2 regions of the Micromonospora sediminimaris genome follow, and region 2 is predicted to be linked to the other one. Evidence: riboswitches for the same ligand, from Rfam matches in the RefSeq annotation. Region 2 holds a riboswitch; the other holds the start of a gene.
What was found. A riboswitch is a leader RNA that binds a small molecule or an ion and turns the genes downstream of it on or off. The one in region 2 is predicted to bind cobalamin.
Positions count from the first base shown of each region.

Region 1: another riboswitch for cobalamin. It lies ahead of Vse01_RS00075 (ribonucleoside-diphosphate reductase subunit alpha); the one in region 2 lies ahead of metE (5-methyltetrahydropteroyltriglutamate--homocysteine S-methyltransferase).

Region 1 covers NZ_BOPD01000002.1:11,278-20,684, forward strand. Annotated here, with positions in the region: gene Vse01_RS00050 (hypothetical protein) at 1-71, opposite strand, end outside; gene Vse01_RS00055 (hypothetical protein) at 100-642, opposite strand; gene Vse01_RS00060 (helix-turn-helix domain-containing protein) at 895-1,902, shown strand; gene Vse01_RS00065 (hypothetical protein) at 2,049-2,198, shown strand; gene Vse01_RS00070 (hypothetical protein) at 2,195-2,542, shown strand; cobalamin riboswitch at 2,706-2,910, shown strand; gene Vse01_RS00075 (ribonucleoside-diphosphate reductase subunit alpha) at 3,054-5,426, shown strand; gene Vse01_RS00080 (ribonucleotide-diphosphate reductase subunit beta) at 5,417-6,457, shown strand; gene Vse01_RS00085 (alanine racemase) at 6,577-7,704, opposite strand; gene Vse01_RS00090 (IucA/IucC family protein) at 7,701-9,368, opposite strand; gene Vse01_RS00095 (IucA/IucC family protein) at 9,365-9,407, opposite strand, start outside.
Region 2 covers NZ_BOPD01000006.1:171,060-180,466, reverse strand. Annotated here, with positions in the region: gene Vse01_RS03735 (dihydrolipoyl dehydrogenase family protein) at 1-663, shown strand, start outside; gene Vse01_RS03730 (EthD domain-containing protein) at 775-1,080, shown strand; cobalamin riboswitch at 1,235-1,445, shown strand; gene metE (5-methyltetrahydropteroyltriglutamate--homocysteine S-methyltransferase) at 1,559-3,796, shown strand; gene Vse01_RS03720 (SDR family NAD(P)-dependent oxidoreductase) at 3,975-4,817, shown strand; gene Vse01_RS03715 (MarR family winged helix-turn-helix transcriptional regulator) at 4,988-5,455, opposite strand; gene Vse01_RS03710 (GNAT family N-acetyltransferase) at 5,692-5,988, shown strand; gene Vse01_RS03705 ((4Fe-4S)-binding protein) at 6,020-6,442, shown strand; gene Vse01_RS03700 (hypothetical protein) at 6,457-7,260, opposite strand; gene Vse01_RS03695 (hypothetical protein) at 7,452-8,318, shown strand; gene Vse01_RS03690 (hypothetical protein) at 8,505-9,407, shown strand, end outside.

The DNA.
Region 1 (9,407 bases), on a different contig from region 2:
GGTGCGCGGGCGAGGATCTCCTCCGCGAGTCGGTCCTGCTTTCCTGAGATTCTCGCCAGGTTGGGTTTCACCCGGTCAGGGTGGCAGAACTGCGCGAGGTCAGCACTCGGCCCTGCCGAGGCGCGCGAACTCGTCAAGGGAGACGTACCTCGGTACCTCGTCGTTGCTCACGATGGCGGTGGTCATGACCGAGCCTGGTCGCAGACCGGCCAGTTCGGGGAGCCGGAAGGTCACCGCGTGGGTGGTGAAGCTGCTGTTGTCGGCGACGCCGTACATGCGGAAGGCGGCGCGCCGATCAGGGGCAGGATCGGACGGGAATCCCGGCAGTTGGACGGTGGCCGGCGAGGTCGCGTCCCGGGGTACGTCATAGTCCCGGCCTGGCCAACTCGGCCAGTTCGCGGAAGGGACCGGAACGCCGGACGGGGTGGGCGAGACCGCCCTTGCGGCGGTAAGGACAATCACGTCCGGCGGCTTGTCCGCACACCAGGCCAGTGCCGCGAGCAGCCGGCCGTCAGCATCCACGGTGAGGCCGGTGATGCCCTTGATCTCTGGGGTGCAGGCGGTCAGCGCGGTCAGCACGAGCAGTGTGGCGGCCAGCGTGGCGACGATCCGCCGTGTCCTCGCGCGCGTTCGAGCGACCATGCTCTGACGATCGCAGCGCAGCGTCGACCTGCGACCTCGGCTGGGTTTGAGGTCGGTGACGATGACGCGGGACCGTCCCGTCGCCGACGACCGGATTCGACAGGTCCGCGCAAGTCGCATGTCCCCGACACGGCCTGGCTCGTCCGGCAGCTCCTGCCGCTGCACGTCGGAGCCGGGTACCGTCGATTGTGGCGGCTCGCTGGTGTGGAGGCCAGCGGATCGCCGCACAGTCCTCCACCTGGGAGCTTCGCCATGCCGCCGAGTGCGCGCACCATCGTTGCCCCACGGTTCCCCGCTGAGCTTGCCCGACTTCGACGTGTCCGTGGCCTGTCACTGCGCGTTTTGGCACGCCTTGCGTACGTTGGCAAGAGCTACGTGCACGACCTTGAGACGGGCCGTACCCGACCGTCCCGGGAACTCGCCGCGCACCTCGACGACACGTTGCAGGCCGGCGGGAAGTTGGCCGCGATGGTCGTCGATGCGCCGACCGTGACCACCCCCGACGACGATGACCGCCTGGCGTACGTGCTCGCCGAACCGACCCGCCTCGACGCCGCCGCGGTGCGGCTGCTCGCCGAGGTGCTGGCTGCGCAACGCCGCCTTGACGACGTCCTGCCGGCTCCGGTGACACTGCCGGCCATGGTGGCGCAGCGGTCCACTATGCAGCAACTCGCCGAGCGGGCCGCCGGGCCGTACGCCGGCCAGCTGCACGAGTTGGTGGCGGAGTGGACGCAGTTCGTCGGCTGGTTGCATGCCGAAGCCCGCAACGACGGCGAGGCGATACAGGTGCTGATCGAGGCCGCCAGGCAGGCCGACGCCGTTGAGAGTGGCCCGCTCGCGGCGCAGGTGGAGAACTTCCGAGGCTACCTGGAGCGGCAGCGAGGCAACCCGCGCGGCATCGTGCGCCATTTCCTGACCGCGTACCACACACCCGGGGCGACGGCCCTGCAACGCGTCGGCGACGCGGTCCAGGCCGCCCACGGGTACGCGCTGCTCGGCGATCGGCGCTCAGCGGCAGGGCTCCTCGGTGAGGCCAGCGACCTCACCGAGGCGGCCGAGCGCGAGCAGGCACCGGTCCTGGCCTACTGGCTGACGCCCACGTTCAGCAGGATGGGTCTCGGGCTGGCCTATCTGGCGCTCGGCGACACGTCGGCCGGCATCGACAATCTGCGGGCCGGGTTGGCCGGGTTGCCGCCTGACCAGCGGGACGCCGCATGGACGCAGGAGTATCGGCAGGCACTCGCGGTCGCCACCGGCTGAGCTGTCCGTCAACCGTCCCGGACAGGACGCCGGACGCCTCGCACCTGCCCTGAGTGCCCACGGCCATCGCACGATTCTTGTGGGTGGTGGCGGTGCGCCCCCACGTACCGCCGCCCCCGTCCCCGAACTTCGGCGGAGGTGATGGCGTGAGCAGGTGGCGCAGGTTCTGGTGGTGGCTGCGGCGGCGGCCGATACCGCTGACGGACGGCGGGCAGTGGCGGGAGACCGTCGAGCAGGAGGCCGCCCGGCAACGCCTGCTCGACCAGGCCCGGCGCAACGCCCAGTGGCCGGCATGACTGGGCGTGCCGTCAGCTATCGGGACGCGATGGCCGCCGAGGCGGTGCGAATCGGCCGGGCCGCCGACGCCCTGCCCGCCCGGCTCGCCGACGAGCACCTGCCGCGGCGGCCGGAGTGGACGTGCGCCAGCTGCGAGGGCGAACCGCCGTGGCCGTGCGCCCCGGCGCGGGTGCGGCTCGCCGAGGCGTACGGCCGGGACCGGGTGGGCCTGTCGATGTACGCGGGTGCCTTGTTGACGGCGGCGTTGGACGACCTGCCGCGCGAGGATCCCGGCGAGCTGACGACCCGGTTCCTCGCGTGGCTGCGGTGCGCGTGCGGGACGGGTAGCCGCGCCGGGATGTGACCGACGATCGGCACCCCGTCGCATCCGCCGTCCTTTGCGTACGCCCGCCTGCCGGAGACCGGTCAAGCGCGGAACGGCCGGACGGCGGTAGCCGGGTGTGAGATCTGTTGCACGGACACGCCGACACACCATCTGGTGTCTTGCGTTCGCGCGTCGCCCATATATGGTGTCACCCGTAGCTGGTTCGGCGCCCATCCGGGGCGGCCGAGGCAAGAGGGAACCCGGTGGAAATCCGGGGCTGCCCCGCAGCGGTGAGTGGGAACGACAGCCGTCACACAGCACTGGGCCCCGGCCTGGGAAGCGACGGCCAGTAGGAGCGCGCGAGCACGCCCACGAGTCCGAAGACCTGCCAGCACGCCGCCCGCACTCGTGGGCGGCGGCCGCAGGCCGCGTGGGACGGCCGACGCCATGAACGGGCCGTGCCGCCTGCGCGGATCCCGTGGCGTCCTCCCCGCGTGTCCGAGGCCCCAGTAGACGGCGCGAGGAGAGAGACGTGACGGTCGTGCGGGAGATGCCGGCCTCCGACGCAGGTGTGTCGGAGCAGCGCCGGCAGGTGATGCAGGTCCGCAAACGCGACGGCGCCACGGAACCGGTGGACGTCAACAAGATCGTCCGGGCGGTGGAGCGGTGGGTGACCGACCTCGACGAGGTCGATCCGCTGCGGGTGGCCACCAAGACCATCAGCGGCCTGTACGACGGGGCCACCACCGCTGAACTGGACAAGCTGTCCATCCAGACGGCCGCCGAACTGATCGGTACGGAGCCGCAGTACTCGAAGCTGGCGGCGCGGCTGCTGGCCGCGTACGTGGACAAGGAGGTCCGTGGGCAGCAGGTGGCCAGCTTCAGCCAGTCCATCCGGTACGCCCACGGCCTGGGGCTGATCGGAGACGCTACCGCGGAGTTCGTGGCCCGCAACGCCCGCAAGCTGGACGACGCGGTCGACCCGGACGGTGACCTGCGGTTCGAGTACTTCGGACTGCGTACCGTCGCGGACCGCTACCTGCTGCGGCATCCGCAGACCCGCCTGGTGGTGGAGACACCGCAGTACTGGCTGCTGCGGGTGGCCTGCGGGCTGTCGCAGACGCCCGGCGAGGCGATCGGGTTCTACCGGCTGATGTCGAGCCTGGCCTACCTGCCGAGTTCACCGACGCTGTTCAACTCGGGCACCCGGCACACCCAGATGTCGTCGTGTTTCCTTGTCGACTCGCCGCGCGACGAACTCGACTCGATCTACGAGCGTTACCACCAGGTGGCGAAGCTGTCGAAGTTCTCCGGCGGCATCGGCATCTCCTGGTCACGGGTCCGGGGCCGGGGCGCGTTGATCCGGGGCACCAACGGCCGCTCCAACGGCATCGTGCCGTTCCTCAAGACCCTCGACGCGGGGGTGGCGGCGGTCAACCAGGGTGGCCGGCGCAAGGGCGCGGCCTGCGTGTACCTGGAGCCGTGGCACCCGGACATCGAGGAGTTCCTGGAGTTGCGGGACAACACCGGGGAGGAGTCCCGGCGTACCCACAACCTGAACCTGGCCAACTGGATCCCGGACGAGTTCATGCGCCGGGTCGAGGCGGACGGCGACTGGTCGCTTATCGACCCGTCGGACGCACCCGAGCTGCCGGACCTGTTCGGCGAGGCGTTCGACGAGGCGTACCGGGCCGCGGAGAAGAAGGCCGTCCGGACGGTCAAGGCCCGCGACCTGTACGGCCGGATGATGCGTACGCTCGCGCAGACCGGCAACGGGTGGATGACGTTCAAGGACGCGGCGAACCGGCTGTCCAACCAGACCGGTGCGCCCGGCAACACGATCCACCTGTCGAACCTGTGCACGGAGATCCTGGAGGTCAACAGCGACACCGAGACGGCCGTGTGCAACCTCGGGTCGGTCAACCTGGGCGCGCACGTCACCGCCGACGGTGTCGACTGGGAGAAGCTGCGCGCCACGGTACGCACGGCCGTGGTGTTCCTCGACCGGGTGATCGACATCAACTACTACCCGGCCGAGCAGACGGCGGTGTCGAACCCGCGCTGGCGTCCGGTCGGGCTCGGCCTGATGGGGCTACAGGACGCCTTGTTCACCCTGCGCCTGCCGTTCGACTCGGCGCCGGCCCGGGAGTTGTCGACCCGGGTCCAGGAGGAGATCTTCCTGACCGCGCTGGAGACGTCGGCCGGGCTCGCCGAGCGGTTCGGCCCACACCCCGCGTACGCCGAAACCCGCGCCGCGAAGGGTGAGTTGCATCCCGACCTGTGGGGCGCGGAGGTGACGCAGGCGTCGCGGTGGACCGCGCTGCGCGAGCAGATCGCCCGCCACGGCCTGCGCAACTCGCTGCTGGTGGCGATCGCACCGACCGCCACGATCGCTTCGATCGCCGGGTGCTACGAGTGCATCGAGCCGCAGGTGTCCAACCTGTTCAAGCGGGAGACGATGTCCGGCGAGTTCCTCCAGATCAACACGTACCTTGTGCGGGAGTTGAAGGCGCGCGGGCTGTGGACCGCGCCGATCCGGGAGCAGATCAAGCGGGCCGAGGGGTCGGTGCAGGGCATCGCCGAGCTGCCCGAGGAGGTGCGGGAGCTGTTCCGTACTGCGTGGGAGCTGCCGCAGCGGGCGCTGATCGACCTGGCCGCCGCCCGCGCCCCGTTCATCGACCAGTCGCAGTCGCTGAACCTGTTCCTGAGCGCGCCGACCATCGGCAAGCTCTCCTCGATGTACCTGTACGCCTGGAAGGCCGGGCTGAAGACCACCTACTACCTGCGGTCGCGTCCGGCGACCCGGATCCAGCAGGCCACCGTCGCCGTCACCCCGGCGGCCAGGCCGATCGTCGCGGTCAGCGACGACGAGGCGTTGGCCTGCTCCCTGGAAAACCCCGAGAGCTGCGAGGCATGCCAGTGACAACTGTTTCCGAACCCGACACCGGCCAGCGGCAGATGCTGCTCGACCCCGGCATGGACCTGACCCTGCGGCCCATGCGCTACCCGCAGTTCTTCGACAGGTTCAAGGACGCCATCAAGAACACCTGGACCGTCGAGGAGGTCGACCTGCATTCCGACCTTGCCGACCTGGCGAAGCTGTCCCCGGCGGAGCAGCACCTGGTGTCCCGGCTGGTCGCGTTCTTCGCCACCGGCGACACCATCGTGGCCAACAACCTCGTGCTCAACCTCTACCAGCACGTCAACTCGCCGGAGGGACGGCTGTACCTGTCCCGGCAGCTGTTCGAGGAGGCGGTGCACGTCCAGTTCTACCTGAACCTCCTGGACACCTACGTGCCGGACGAGCGGGAACGGTTCGCGGCGTTCGCGGCGGTGGAGAACATCCCGTCGATCGCCCGCAAGGCCGAGTTCTGCTTCAAATGGATCGACTCCATCTTCGAGCTGCGGGAGCTGAAGACCCGCGAGGACCGGCGGTCGTTCCTGCTGAACCTGATCTGTTTCGCCGCCTGCATCGAGGGACTGTTCTTCTACGGCGCGTTCGCTTACGTGTATTTCCTGCGGTCCCGGGGACTGCTGCACGGCCTGGCCTCCGGCACCAACTGGGTGTTCCGGGACGAGTCGATGCACATGGCCTTCGCCTTCGACGTGGTCGACACCGTACGCGCCGAGGAGCCGGACCTCTTCGACGCCGAGATGGAGCAGCAGGTCCGGGACATGCTTGCCGAAGCCGTCGAGTGCGAGGTGCAGTTCGCCGCCGACCTGCTCGAACAGGGCGTGTCCGGGCTGTCCCTGGTCGACATGCGCGAATATCTCCAGCACGTCGCCGACCGGCGGTTGGCGCAGTTGGAGATCGAACCGCTGTACGGGTCGAAGAACCCGTTCGCCTTCATGGAGTTGCAGGACGTGCAGGAGTTGTCCAACTTCTTCGAACGGCGGGTGTCGGCCTATCAGGTCGGAGTCACCGGCACTGTCGCTTTCGACGACGATTTCTGACGGCGGTCCGGCCACCACCACGAACCGGGTCCGGCCCGGCGATGATCCTGCCGATCACCGCCGGGCCGGTTCACCGGCCGCCGCGAGAGCTGCGACGTCGTCGCCCGAAGCGCTGCCGGCTAGCGGCCCCAGTTACGGGCCACGGCGAGCGGGTCACCGGTGGTGAAGTCGGGCGGATCGTGCAGGAGGAAGTCGCGGTGGCTGATGTTCCACGCGTAGGCGCCAGCCATTCCGAACACGAGGAGGTCCCCGACGGCGATCGGGCCGCTCTCGGCGTCGCGGGCCAGCACGTCCTTGGGCGTGCAGAGCTGGCCGACGACGGTGACCGGCCCGCCGTCGGTGCGCGGCCCGCCGCCACCTTGGGGCACTACGACAAACGGTTGGGAGTGGCCCTTGGCCGCCGGAGTCCGCAGGTGGTGGGTGCCGCCAGCGACGATCACGAACCACTGGCCCCGGGACCGCTTCACGTCGATCACCTCGGTCACGTACGACCCGCAGTAGACCGCCACGGCGCGGCCGGGTTCGATCCGGAGCCGGACCGTCGGGTGGGCGTCGCACACCTCGCCGAGCAGCCGACCGTAGCTCGGCCAGTCGAAGCGGTGCTCCGGGCGGCGGTAGTCGACGGCCATGCCGCCGCCGACGTTGACCTCCTCGGCGCGTACCTGCCGCACCGCCCAGTCGGTCACCTCGCGCGCCACCCCGGCGGCGGTCGGCGCGTCGAGCCCGCTGGCCAGGTGGGCGTGCACACCACGGACCCGGACCCCGTGCGGTGGGTCGGCGGCGAGCCGGACCGCCTCCGGTGGGTCCAGGCCGAACGGGCTCGCCTGTCCGCCCATCACCAGGACCGCGCCCGGGGTCGCGACCGGCAGGTTCACCCGCAGCAGCACATCGACGGTACGCCCGGCGGCCCGCGCCAGGGCGGCCAGCCGGTGCAGTTCGGCGGCGGACTCGACGTGTACCCGGTGCACGTCGGCGGCCAGCGCCGCCGAAAGATCCGCGTCGGTCTTGCCCGGCCCGGCGAAGGCGGCCACCCGTCTACCGGGCAGCACCGCCGCGAGGTGCCGCAGTTCGCCCCGACTGGCGGCCTCGAAACCGTCGACAGTGGCCGCGAGGGTGCGCAGCATCCCCGGGTCGGGATTGGCCTTGACCGCGTAGAGCAGCTCGACCCGTTCCGGCAGGGCCGCCCGGACGGCAGCCGCGTGCGTGGCCAGGGCGGCGAGATCGTAGACGTACGTCGGTCGGGTCACCCGGCACCGCCGAGCGGGTTGGGCACCTCGACGTAGGGCGCCTGCTGGTCGGCGGCCCGGTGCCAGCGGACCAACAGGTTCGCCTTCGCGGTGAGCGGAGCGCCGTGCAGCAGCGGGGCCAGCTCGGCCGGCTCACCCAGCTGCGCGTACGCCGCCTCGACGGCTCGCCGGACCGTCTGCCACAGTCGGGGCTCGGTGCCGGGGTGGCCGTCGGCGAGCGCACCGGCGAGACCGGCGAGATGGTTGACGAACAGGCAGTAGACGACGCGCCGGGCCGCCTGTGCGGGGGTGTAGGCAGCCTGCCGGGGCACCCGGTCAGGCCAGGCCGCCAACCGTCCGAGATCCAGCTTCAATCCTTCGAGGTCACGCAGGATCAGGCGGACCGGGCGACCGTCCGGATCCAGGACCACCAGCACGTTCTGCAGGTGTGCCTCGTGGACCACGCCGTGGCCGAGCCACAGGCGCAGCACCGTGGGCACCAGCAGCTCGACGTAGACCCGCCACCAGTCGAACGGGTCCGGCACGGTCAGCGGCGCGCTGGCCAGCGCCGCCGCCAACACCATCCGTTCGCCCGGCCGCAGATGCTCGCGTACCCCGGTCCGCAGGATGGTGCCGTACGCCTCGTCCGCCCCCGGCAGGTCGACCGTCCGGTAGCCGGGCTCCCGCAGCAACCCGACCCGCGCGGGAAGCGGCACACCGGACAGGAACCGGGTCAACGCCACCGCTCCGGTCAACTCGTAGCGGGCGTTCTTGCGCAGGCAGTTGGTGATGCGTATGTGCAGGCTGGTCTTGAGGAACAGGTCGACCGAGGGGGCGTAGAGCGTACGGACGCTCGCGGTGGGTCGGACCGGTACGCCGGCCGGGCCGAGCCGGCGCAACCTCGGATCGGTAGGTGGCATCAGGTCCAGCTGCCACGGGTGCACCGGCAGCAGGTGGTGACCGGGCGGCGCGTCCGGCGGATCCAGCGGCGCGATCAGCTCGTCGACCGGCCCGTCGCCCGCCACCAGGTCGGCGGGCACGGCGAGCCAGTCGAGCCGGAAGCTGCTGCGCAGCTCCGGCGCGTAGCGACGCCAGCTCGCCGGATCACCACTGCGCCACTTCGGACTGGGGTGATGCGGGTGGCCGTGTACCAGGCACTGTTCGGAGTCGACATAGTCGTCGACCACCGGGTCGCCGGTCGGGGTGGGGTCGTTGGACGGGCGCTGCCGCAACAGGGTGGCCAACGCGTCCCGGCTGCCGAGCACCTGCTCGACGAACTCGTCGTTTGTCAGCCCGGTGCGGGCGGTCAGCTCGGCGGCGAGCAGCCGGGCGAGCTGTGCGCCGTCGACCGGCCCGTCGGCGTCCGTCGAGCCGTCGCCCGGCGTGTCGGCGGCCGGCGGATCCGGAACCGCCGGGTGGCGGCGGGCGACCGGTGCCGCCGCCGGCCGGCAGCGGACCGGGCCGACGTAGCGGTGCGCCAGCACGGGGGAGACCCGGGCCAGTCGGCAGGAGAGCGTCAGTCCCAGGTGCGGCAACCGGACCCGGAGCTGTCCGCCCACGGTCTCGGCCGCACCGTCGGGCGCGGCCACCTCCCGCAGGTAGCAGGAGAGCAGGGTGTGCGTGGTGGCAAGATCGGCGGCGCGTTCCGCCGGCCCGGCGGTGGCCTCGGCGGTCTGCGGCGTCACGAGGCGTTCCGCAGGTAGTTGGGTCCGGTGCGGTGGTAG
Region 2 (9,407 bases):
GTCGACGGCGAGCGGGTCGAGGCGGACGAGGTGCTGGTGGCGATCGGCCGGACGCCCAACACTCAGGACATCGGCCTCGACCGCGTGGGACTGGTGCCGGGTGCCTGGCTGGCGGTCGACGACACGCTGCGTGTGGTCGGCGGAGGCGGGTGGCTGTATGCCGCGGGTGATGTGAACCGGCGGGTGCTGCTGACCCATCAGGGCAAGTATCAGGCGCGCGCGGTGGGCGACGCGATCGTGGCCCGGGCGAAGGGGGAGAAGGTCGAGGACGGCAGGTGGGGGCGGCACGCCGCGACCGCCGATGAGCGTGCGGTGCCGCAGGTGGTGTTCAGCGACCCGGAGATCGCGTCGGTGGGGCTGACCGCGGCTGCGGCCGAGACGGCCGGACTACGGATTCGAGTCGTGGACTACGACCTGGGAACCGTCGCCGGAGCCAGCCTGCAGGCCGACGGCTACAAGGGACATGCCCGCATGGTCGTCGACGAGGACCGAAAGGTGGTCGTCGGCTTCACCCTCGCCGGTCCAGACGTCGCGGAACTGATCCACGCTGCGACGATCGCCATCGTCGGAGAGGTCCCGCTGGACCGACTGTGGCACGCGGTGCCGGCGTACCCGACGGTCAGCGAGGTCTGGTTGCGACTGCTGGAGACGTACGGCCGCTGACGGGGAGCCGAGCGCTCCTCCGCCGCGGTTCACGCCGGATCGAAGCGGCTCGGGTATCGCCAACGCGAGCCCGAGCCGTTGACCCAGAACGAACGACAAACGGAGGCTTCCATGTCCACCAAGATCACTTTCATAATCGACAACCCAGCGGCCCCCGACGACTTCGAGCGTGCCTACGCGGACGTGAAGGCGACCGCGGCGAAGCTGCCGAAGCTGCGACGACTCGAGTCTGCGAAGGTGTGGCCGAAGGAGGACGGGACCGCTACCCCCGCCTACCGGACCCTCGACCTCTACTTCGACAGTTACGAAGACGCCTCCGACGCAGTCGCGACGCCTGCTGCCGCTGACGTCTTCGGCACGCTCGTGGGGACGCAGGTCGCGTTCAAGGGGTTGTTCTCGGAGATTGAGCAGTCCTGACGCGCGGTTTTCCGACGGCCGGCGTGGTGTCGTTGCGGACGACGAACCACCAGCCATTCCTCGGGAGGCACGCCGCCGACCGGTGGCCGCGAACGTCGAGGCACACGCCGTCGCGGCGCGTCACCCGCCCGATTCGCCCTCGCGGCGTGGCCCGTACGATGGCGGTGGTGCTGGTTCGTCCCGTCCGGGTGGGTGGGGCGTCGTAAGAGGGAACCCGGTGTGAATCCGGGACTGCCCCGCAGCGGTGAGTGGGAACGACCGCCGTCAACAAAGCACTGGACCGTGAGGTCTGGGAAGCGACGGCCAGTAGGCGACCTGGTGTCATGCCCGCGAGTCCGAAGACCTGCCAGTGCTGCGCACGCCGCCGGTGTGCGCCGCCGGCGGCCGCTCGGGAGGGCCAGGGCGGAAGCCGGTACCCGAGGTGTACCCGTCTTCCCCTTCCGTGTCCGCCGGACACTTCGAGGGAAGGACCCCCTTGGTGAGTACCGCATTCGGGCAGAGCACCGTGCTCGGCTATCCACGCATCGGCGTCAACCGTGAGCTGAAGAAGGCTGTCGAGGCGTACTGGGCCGGCACCATCGACGCCGAGGCGCTGGCCAACACCGCTGCCGGTCTCCGAGCGCAGGTGTGGCGGACGCTGCGCGATGCCCGTCTCGACGCGATCCCGTCGAACACCTTCTCCTACTACGACCAGATGCTCGACACGGCCGTCGCCGTCGGCGCGGTCCCGAACCGGTTCGCCCGGCTGGGCCTGTCCGCGCTGGACACCTACTTCGCCATGGCCCGCGGCGTCGACGCCGAGCCGGCGCTGGAGCTGACGAAGTGGTTCGACACCAACTACCACTACCTGGTGCCGGAGATCGCCCCGGACACCGTCTTCACGGCCAACCCGGCGAAGGCGCTGGACGAGTACGCCGAGGCTCGCGACCTGGGTGTCACCACCCGACCGGTGTTCGTCGGCCCGGCCACGTTCCTGCTGCTGGCCAAGGGAGACGATCCGTTCGCCCGGCTCGACGACCTGGTCCGGACGTACGCCCGGATTCTCGCCGCCCTGGCGGACGCGGGTGTCGACTGGGTGCAACTGGACGAACCCGCCTACGCCGCCGACCGCAGCCCCGCCGAGATCGATGCCCTCCGTCGCGCCTACACCCGACTCGGTGAACTCGCACACCGACCGCAGATCTTCGTGGCGACCTACTTCGGTGACCTCGGGGATGCGCTTCCGGCCCTGCTGGACACCCCGGTCGAAGCCGTCGGCGTGGACCTGGTCGCCGGACCGGGCAACCTGCACCGGCTCGCCGCCGCCGGCCCGCTGGGCGGCAGGACCATCGTCGCCGGCCTGGTCGACGGCCGCAACATCTGGCGTACCGACCTGCGGGCCGCCGTGACGGCCGGCGCGACGGTCGCCGGGCTCGCCGATCACGTCGCCGTCTCCTCGTCCTGCTCGCTGCTGCACGTGCCGGTCGACGTGTCCGCGGAGACGCACCTCGACCCCCGGTTGTCCGCGCGGTTGGCGTTCGCCCGGCAGAAGGTCGACGAGATCGTCGTGCTCGGCCGTGCGCTGCGCGACGGCACCACCGCGCTACCGGCGCCACTGCCGCCCACCCCGGCGGCCTGGCGTCACGACGACGTGCGCGGCCGCCTGGCCGCGTTGCGTCCCACCGACCGGCAGCGCGGTGAATACCGCAACCGGGCCGCCCGCCAGCAGGAACGACTGGGCCTGCCGGAGCTGCCGACCACCACGATCGGGTCGTTTCCGCAGACCGCCGAACTGCGCAGGGCCCGCGCCGCGCACCGGGCCGGCAGCCTTGACGACGCCGGCTACGTGGCGCGGATGCGCGCGGAGGTGGCGCAGGTCATCCGGTTGCAGGAACAGCTGGGTCTGGACGTGCTCGTGCACGGGGAACCGGAACGCAACGACATGGTGCAGTACTTCGGCGAGCAGCTCGACGGTTTCGCCGCCACGCAGCACGGCTGGGTGCAGTCGTACGGCTCCCGCTGCGTACGCCCACCGATCATCTACGGTGACGTGTCCCGCAAGGCACCGATGACCGTCGAGTGGTCCACCTACGCGCAGTCGCTCACCAGCAAACCGGTCAAGGGCATGCTCACCGGCCCGGTCACCATCCTGGCCTGGTCGTTCGTCCGTACCGACCAGCCCCTCGCGGACACCGCCGACCAGGTCGCGCTGGCGCTGCGCGACGAGTGCCGCGACCTGGAGTCCGCCGGCATCCGGGTCATCCAGGTCGACGAACCGGCACTACGCGAGACGCTGCCGCTGCGCAAGGCCGACCAGAAGGCGTACCTGGACTGGGCCGTCGGAGCGTTTCGGCTGGCCACCGGCGGTGTCGCCGACGACACCCAGATCCACACCCACCTGTGCTACTCGGAGTTCGGCGAGGTGATCCACGCCATCGACGCCCTCGACGCCGACGTCACAAGCATCGAGGCATCGCGGTCCAAGATGGAGGTGCTCGACGATCTGGCCGCGATCGGCTACGGCCGGGGTGTCGGACCCGGGGTGTGGGACATCCATTCCCCCCGGGTGCCGCCGCGCGACGAGGTGATCGAGGCACTGCGCCGGGCGGTCGCGGCCGTGCCGGCCCGCCGGTTGTGGGTCAATCCGGACTGCGGCCTCAAGACGCGCGGCTATCCGGAGGTCGAGGCGTCCCTGCGGCACCTGGTCGACGCCGCCGCCGAGGTACGCGGGAGCTGACCGCACCGAGCCGGGCGGTAAACGATCACAAGTGACCGCCCGGCTCGTGGTCGGCAAGCCAGTCGCTCAAGGTGCTGCCCGGCTCCATCACCTGCTCGGCCTGACCACCGCTGGCGGTGGCGTTCGTGCTGTTGGTTTCTTACGATTGGCCATCGTCCCATTCAGGGAGATGGATGCCATGGGTGACCGGATCTTGGCAGGCAGGACCGTCGTGATCACCGGGGCCAGCGCGGGTATCGGCGCCGAGGCTGCCCGTCGGTTGGCGTGCCTGGGCGCGTCCGTGGTGGTGGTGGGCCGGTCGCCCGAGAAGACCGCAGCCGTCGCGCGCCAGGTGGGCGGCGAGCCGCTGGTGGCCGACTTCACCCGGCTGTCGGACGTACGCCGGCTCGCCGACACCCTCCTGGTTCGCTACCCCTGTATCGACGTGCTGGCCAACAATGCCGGCGTCGTGCTGACCAGGCGGAGCCGTACCGAGGACGGTCATGATGTGATGTTCCAGGTCAACTACCTGGCCCCGTTTCTGCTCACCAATCTCCTGTTGGACCGGTTGACCACCGCCGGGCGGGCGCGCGTCATCACCACCTCCAGCAATGGCCACCGGTTCGGCAGCATCGATCTCGACGATCTCGAAGGTGCCGGCAAACGGTCCGAGCTGCTGCGGTACGGGATGACGAAGCTGCAGAACATCCTGTTCACCCGCGAGTTGGCCCGGCGTACCCGGGGCAGCGGGCTGACCGCGATGGCGTTCCACCCGGGGGTGATCGCCGCCACCGACATCAACCGGGAAGCCCCGCTGGTCGCGGCGCTGGTCCGGTACCGGCTGCTGGGTGGTCTGTCCACTCTCGCCGAGGGCGCCGAGCCGCTGGTTCACCTGGCCACGATGCCTGATCCGGAGGCGGTGAACGGCGGCTACTTCCACCGCCTCCGACCGAACGGGCCGGTCCACCGGCAGGCCACGGACGACAAGTTGGCCACCCGCCTGTGGGAGCGAACGACCGAGCTGCTCGGTACGCCGGTGTGACGAACCGCCCTCGATCTCAGCATCGTCAACGAACTGGATGTCGTCGAGCAGGATCCGGCTACCGCGGACAGGTACGGCGAGTACTTCCGCTCGCTGTTCGCTGCCTGGGCTCCGATCGCTTCCCCCGGGGTCAGCGGCGAGGCGCGGCGACTCCTCGGTGTCGCTGCGCCTCAGTCGGGCTGACTCTCCAGGTGGGCACGGACGCGATCGGAGATGCTGGCGAGCATGTCGAGTTCTTCCTGACTGAGTGCGTCGATGAACAGCCGGCGGACATGTTCGACATGCAGGGGTGACGCGTCCTCGATCGCCTTGCAGCCGGCTGGGGTGGCCGCGATGAACGCTCCGCGTCCGTCGTCGGGGCATTCCTCCTTGGCCACCAGTCCGCGCTCGGCCATTCGCCGTACTTGGTGTGACATGCGGCTTTTTTCCCACTCCACCTGCTTTGCCAGATCCGTCAGGCGCATCCGTCCGCCGCTGGTCTCGGTGAGTTTGACCAACACGATGTAGTCGGCGGCGGACATGCCGGAGTCGGCCTGGATTCGGCGGGCGAGCCGTCCGATGAGCTTCTCCTGCATGCGAATGAAACTGTCCCAGGCGACCTGCTGTTGCGAGGTGAGCCAGCGGGGCGTTGGGTCCATGCGGGGAGCGTAACGACAACGTCGACGGCATGTGGCTGCCGGACTTCCTGCGCGGATTCGATCAAGGATGGGCGAGCCCGGGGGGCTGGTTGACGCATCAACTATCGGTGGCTAGTCTGGGTGACACATCAACCAACCGGGGTGGGGCGTCGTGCGCGTGGCCGCGTACCCGGCTCATGACGGGCATCGGGTTTCGATGCGCAGCACGGCGAGCTGGAGGACACATGGTAGTGAATGTGAGCGATGCCCCCGAGGCCAATCGGTACGAGGCTCGGGTCGAGGGAGAATCGACGGTCGCGGGTTTCGCGCAGTACATCCGCACTGCGGAACTCGTGGCGTTCGTGCACACCGAGGTCTCGCCGGCGTACGAGGGCAGGGGAGTGGGCGCGGCGCTGGCCCGCGCCGGCCTCGACGCGGCCCGTGCCGCGAATCTGCTGGTCCTGCCCACCTGTCCGTTCTTCGCGGGCTGGATCGCCCGGCACCCCGAGTATCAGGACCTGGTGTACCAGTCCCGCAGCAGGGTCAGCGACTGAACAGCCGGGTAGGGCAGCGACGGAGGTCGGAATGAGCAGCGAAACGGCGACGAAGGCGTACGAGGGCCGGTCGATCACCGTGACCTTCGAGGCCCGACGTTGCCTGCACGCCGCCGAGTGCGTACGCGGCCTGCCGGCGGTCTTCGACCCGGGTCAGCGCCCGTGGATCCGGCCCGACGGCGCCGAGGCTGAGCGCCTGGCCGAGGTGGTGCGGCGGTGTCCCTCCGGAGCGTTGCGGTACGAATTCGCAGACGGTGGTGCGGAGGCCCCGGACCGGCCGACGCAGATCAGGCGCGACGCCACCGGACAGTTGATCGTGCGCGGTGAGTTGAGAGTGGACACGCCCCAGGGCGTGCGCGCGGAGACCAGGGCGGTCCTGTGCGGGTGCGGGCGGAGCCAACGGCAGCCGTACTGCGATCACGGCGGGCCCTGCGGGCAGAGCCGGATGGGCTGACTCGACACCCGCGCTCAGATTCCGAAGCCGCCGGTGCCGGCGAGGCCGGTGCCGCCGGCTCGCCGTGGTTTCTCGTGCTGCTGAAGCCGGTACTGCCAATTCCCGGCGAACCGGTGCCACCACACCTCGAATCCGTCTTCCCCGAGCAACTCCACGGCCTTCGCCACGGCATCGGGCTCCCACCGGAACGCGGTGATCCCCTTCTGCCGACTGATGGCCGAGATGAGCTCTTCGGCGGTCGACCCGCCCGAGGTGGCCGCGTGCACAAGAGCGATGTCGCCCCTGCGTACGTACCTCCAGAGCGGCTTGCCGATGATCGCCGCGATGGCTCTCTCCCGTGTCGCGATCGGGGCATACACCTCGTCGACCAATCGCGAGGCGGCCTCCCGCACCGGCGCGTAGGCGTTGTCGGCGGCGTCGAGTGCCGCGCGGTGCCGGGACCGGGCACGCTCGGCGGCGGCCTTGCGTCGGAACCACGGCGGGTGATCCCGGGCCGCGTGCCGGTCGCGCTCGGCGGCCTGAATCGCGGTCAGGTAGCTCTCCGCCGCGACCCGCCACTGCGCGGCCGTCGCCGGGTCGAGGTCCACCGACACGAACTGCCAGTCCCGCTCGGCGGGGCGTAGGTCGAACCGGTCGGCCAGATCGCGGTCGATGAAATAGCGGTGCCGGGACTCGTCATCGACCCACACCACGGTCAACACCGCGACCGGCTCGTCGTCCCAGCGGATAGCCGTCTTCCTGCCCTCCCGGTGGACGATCATGTCGCCGCGTGGCAGCGGAAGCCGGAAACGGTAGAGGATGACCCGGGTCGTCGCCATCGTCTCATTGTGCGCCGCGTCAGCCACGAACGAGCGTCGACGCGGGGCCCCTCCGCGTCGACGGCGCACCGTTGCGTCCACCCTGACGCGGCACTGAGGCCGCCGTGAGGCCGGCACGGATCGTGGGTTACCTGCCGCGTCGCCCCGTCGGGGCGTAATCGTCTCGCGGCAGGTACGAAGTGGAGTGCACGATGCGTACTCGATCCAGGCTCGCCCGGCTCGCGGGTGCCGCGGGCCTGCTGCTGGCCAGCACGGCCGTGGCCGTCGCCACCGGCGCGGGGCCGGCGCAGGCGACAGTGGTGAACGTCAGCGTGGCGGGCGCCTTCCCCAATCAGTCCGCCGTGGCCACCTGTCCGGCCGGCGAGTTTCTCGCCGGTGGCGGCGGCTCGGTGGACGGTGGTGGCGGCGACGTCACGTTGACCGACATCATTCCGAACCTGGCCACCCAGTCGGTGACGGTCTGGGCGCACACCAACCCGGGCGGTGTGGCGGGGGCGTACACCCTCGTGGCGCAGGCGATCTGCGTGCCGGGCGCGCCCCCGGCCAACTACCAGCGCGTCACCTCGGCGAGTGGCAGCAACGTCGACCCGATCAAGAACCAGGTGGCCGCCTGCCCGGCCGGCACCGACCTGCTCGGGCTCGGCGCGGAGCTGCGCACCGCCAACGGGGAAGCGTTCTACCAGCGGATCGAGCCGAACGCGGCGCTCACCGCCGGGGTGGTCACCGCAGGCGCGGCCGGCGGGTTCGCCGGGCCGTGGGAACTCGTCGGGTACGCCATCTGCGCCACCCTGCCGGCGAACCTCACCGGCACGCTGGTCAGCCTGACCGGGGCGGCCAACAGCGTCAGCCCCAAGGGTCAGGTGTCCGCGGGTTGCCCGGCCGGCGCGCTCGCCACCGGCGTCGGCGCCACGGTCGCCGCCACCGCCACCGGAAACGTCCTGCTCACCCGGTCGATGGCGAACGTCGCCCAGAACAACGCCCAGGCGATCGCCGTCGAGGACGGGGTCTACCTGCCCCCGTGGGACCTGGAGAGCCACGTCATCTGCTGGGGCCCGTAGCAGCTCGTGGGCCCGTACCGTCAGCGGGCGCAGCGCCTGGTCACGTCGGTCGGCGTGACCAGGCGCGGGCGCTTTCCGGAGCCTGCCGTGCGCCACCATGACGCCACCGTGACGGGCCCCGCCGATGATTCCGGGCAGCGCCGCGCGAACCGTTCGCGGCAGCGTCAGCAGGAAAGGACAGTGGTCATGAGCAGGGGCACGACACTCGGCACAAGCAATCGGTCGCGGTGCGCTGTCGCGGCGGCCGCAGCGGTCGTCGCGGTCGCCGCGACCCTCGTCCTACCCGGGGCGGCGCACGCCGCGTACCGGCATCGGGCGGAGAGCGGCTATGACACCACGTCGCCCAAGAGCGTGACCGCGACGTGCGGGGCGGACGAGGTGCTGATCGGCGCCGGTGGCCGGATCAGGAACGGCAACGGGGGAGTCCGCCTGGCCGCGATCGTGCCGGGCGCGACCTCGGTCGAGGTACGCGGCGAGGCGTACCCGGACCACGCGGAACCGTGGTCGGTGATCGCCGCCGCCATCTGCGAGTCCGACGACGGCACGGCGCGGGTCGTCGAGGTATCCCCGGCCGGTTCGCAAACCGCGAGTTGCCCCGCCGACCTGGTGCTCAGCGGCACCGGGTTTGACCTGCCCGCCGGGGTGCCGCTGGCCGGACTGGTCCCCGACGCCGACGGCGCGAGCGTGACCGTTCGCACGGCCTTCCACCGGATCGGCGCCAGCCCGGTCGCCTACGCGGTCTGTGTGGAAGGCAGCCGTGCCTCGTGGGAGGACAGCGGAGTGTTTCGCTACAAGCGGTTCGCCACGACCAGCCCGGTCGGTACGTCCTCGCCGCGGACCGTGACCGTGCAGCGCGAGTGGGAGTGGGAATTCCCGTCCATGTCCGGTGTCGGCGGTGAGATCACCGTGCTGCCCAGCCTCTCCAACCCGTTCCCGGCCCCCGCATCCGACATCTTCATCGACGCGATGATGCCCAACGACGACGGGACCCGGGTGACCGTCGCGGCGGTCCAGCGGGCCGGCACCGATACGGGCCGGTCCGTCCGCGGCGGCACACCTGCCGGGCCGTCGGCCGCGGACGACGAGCTG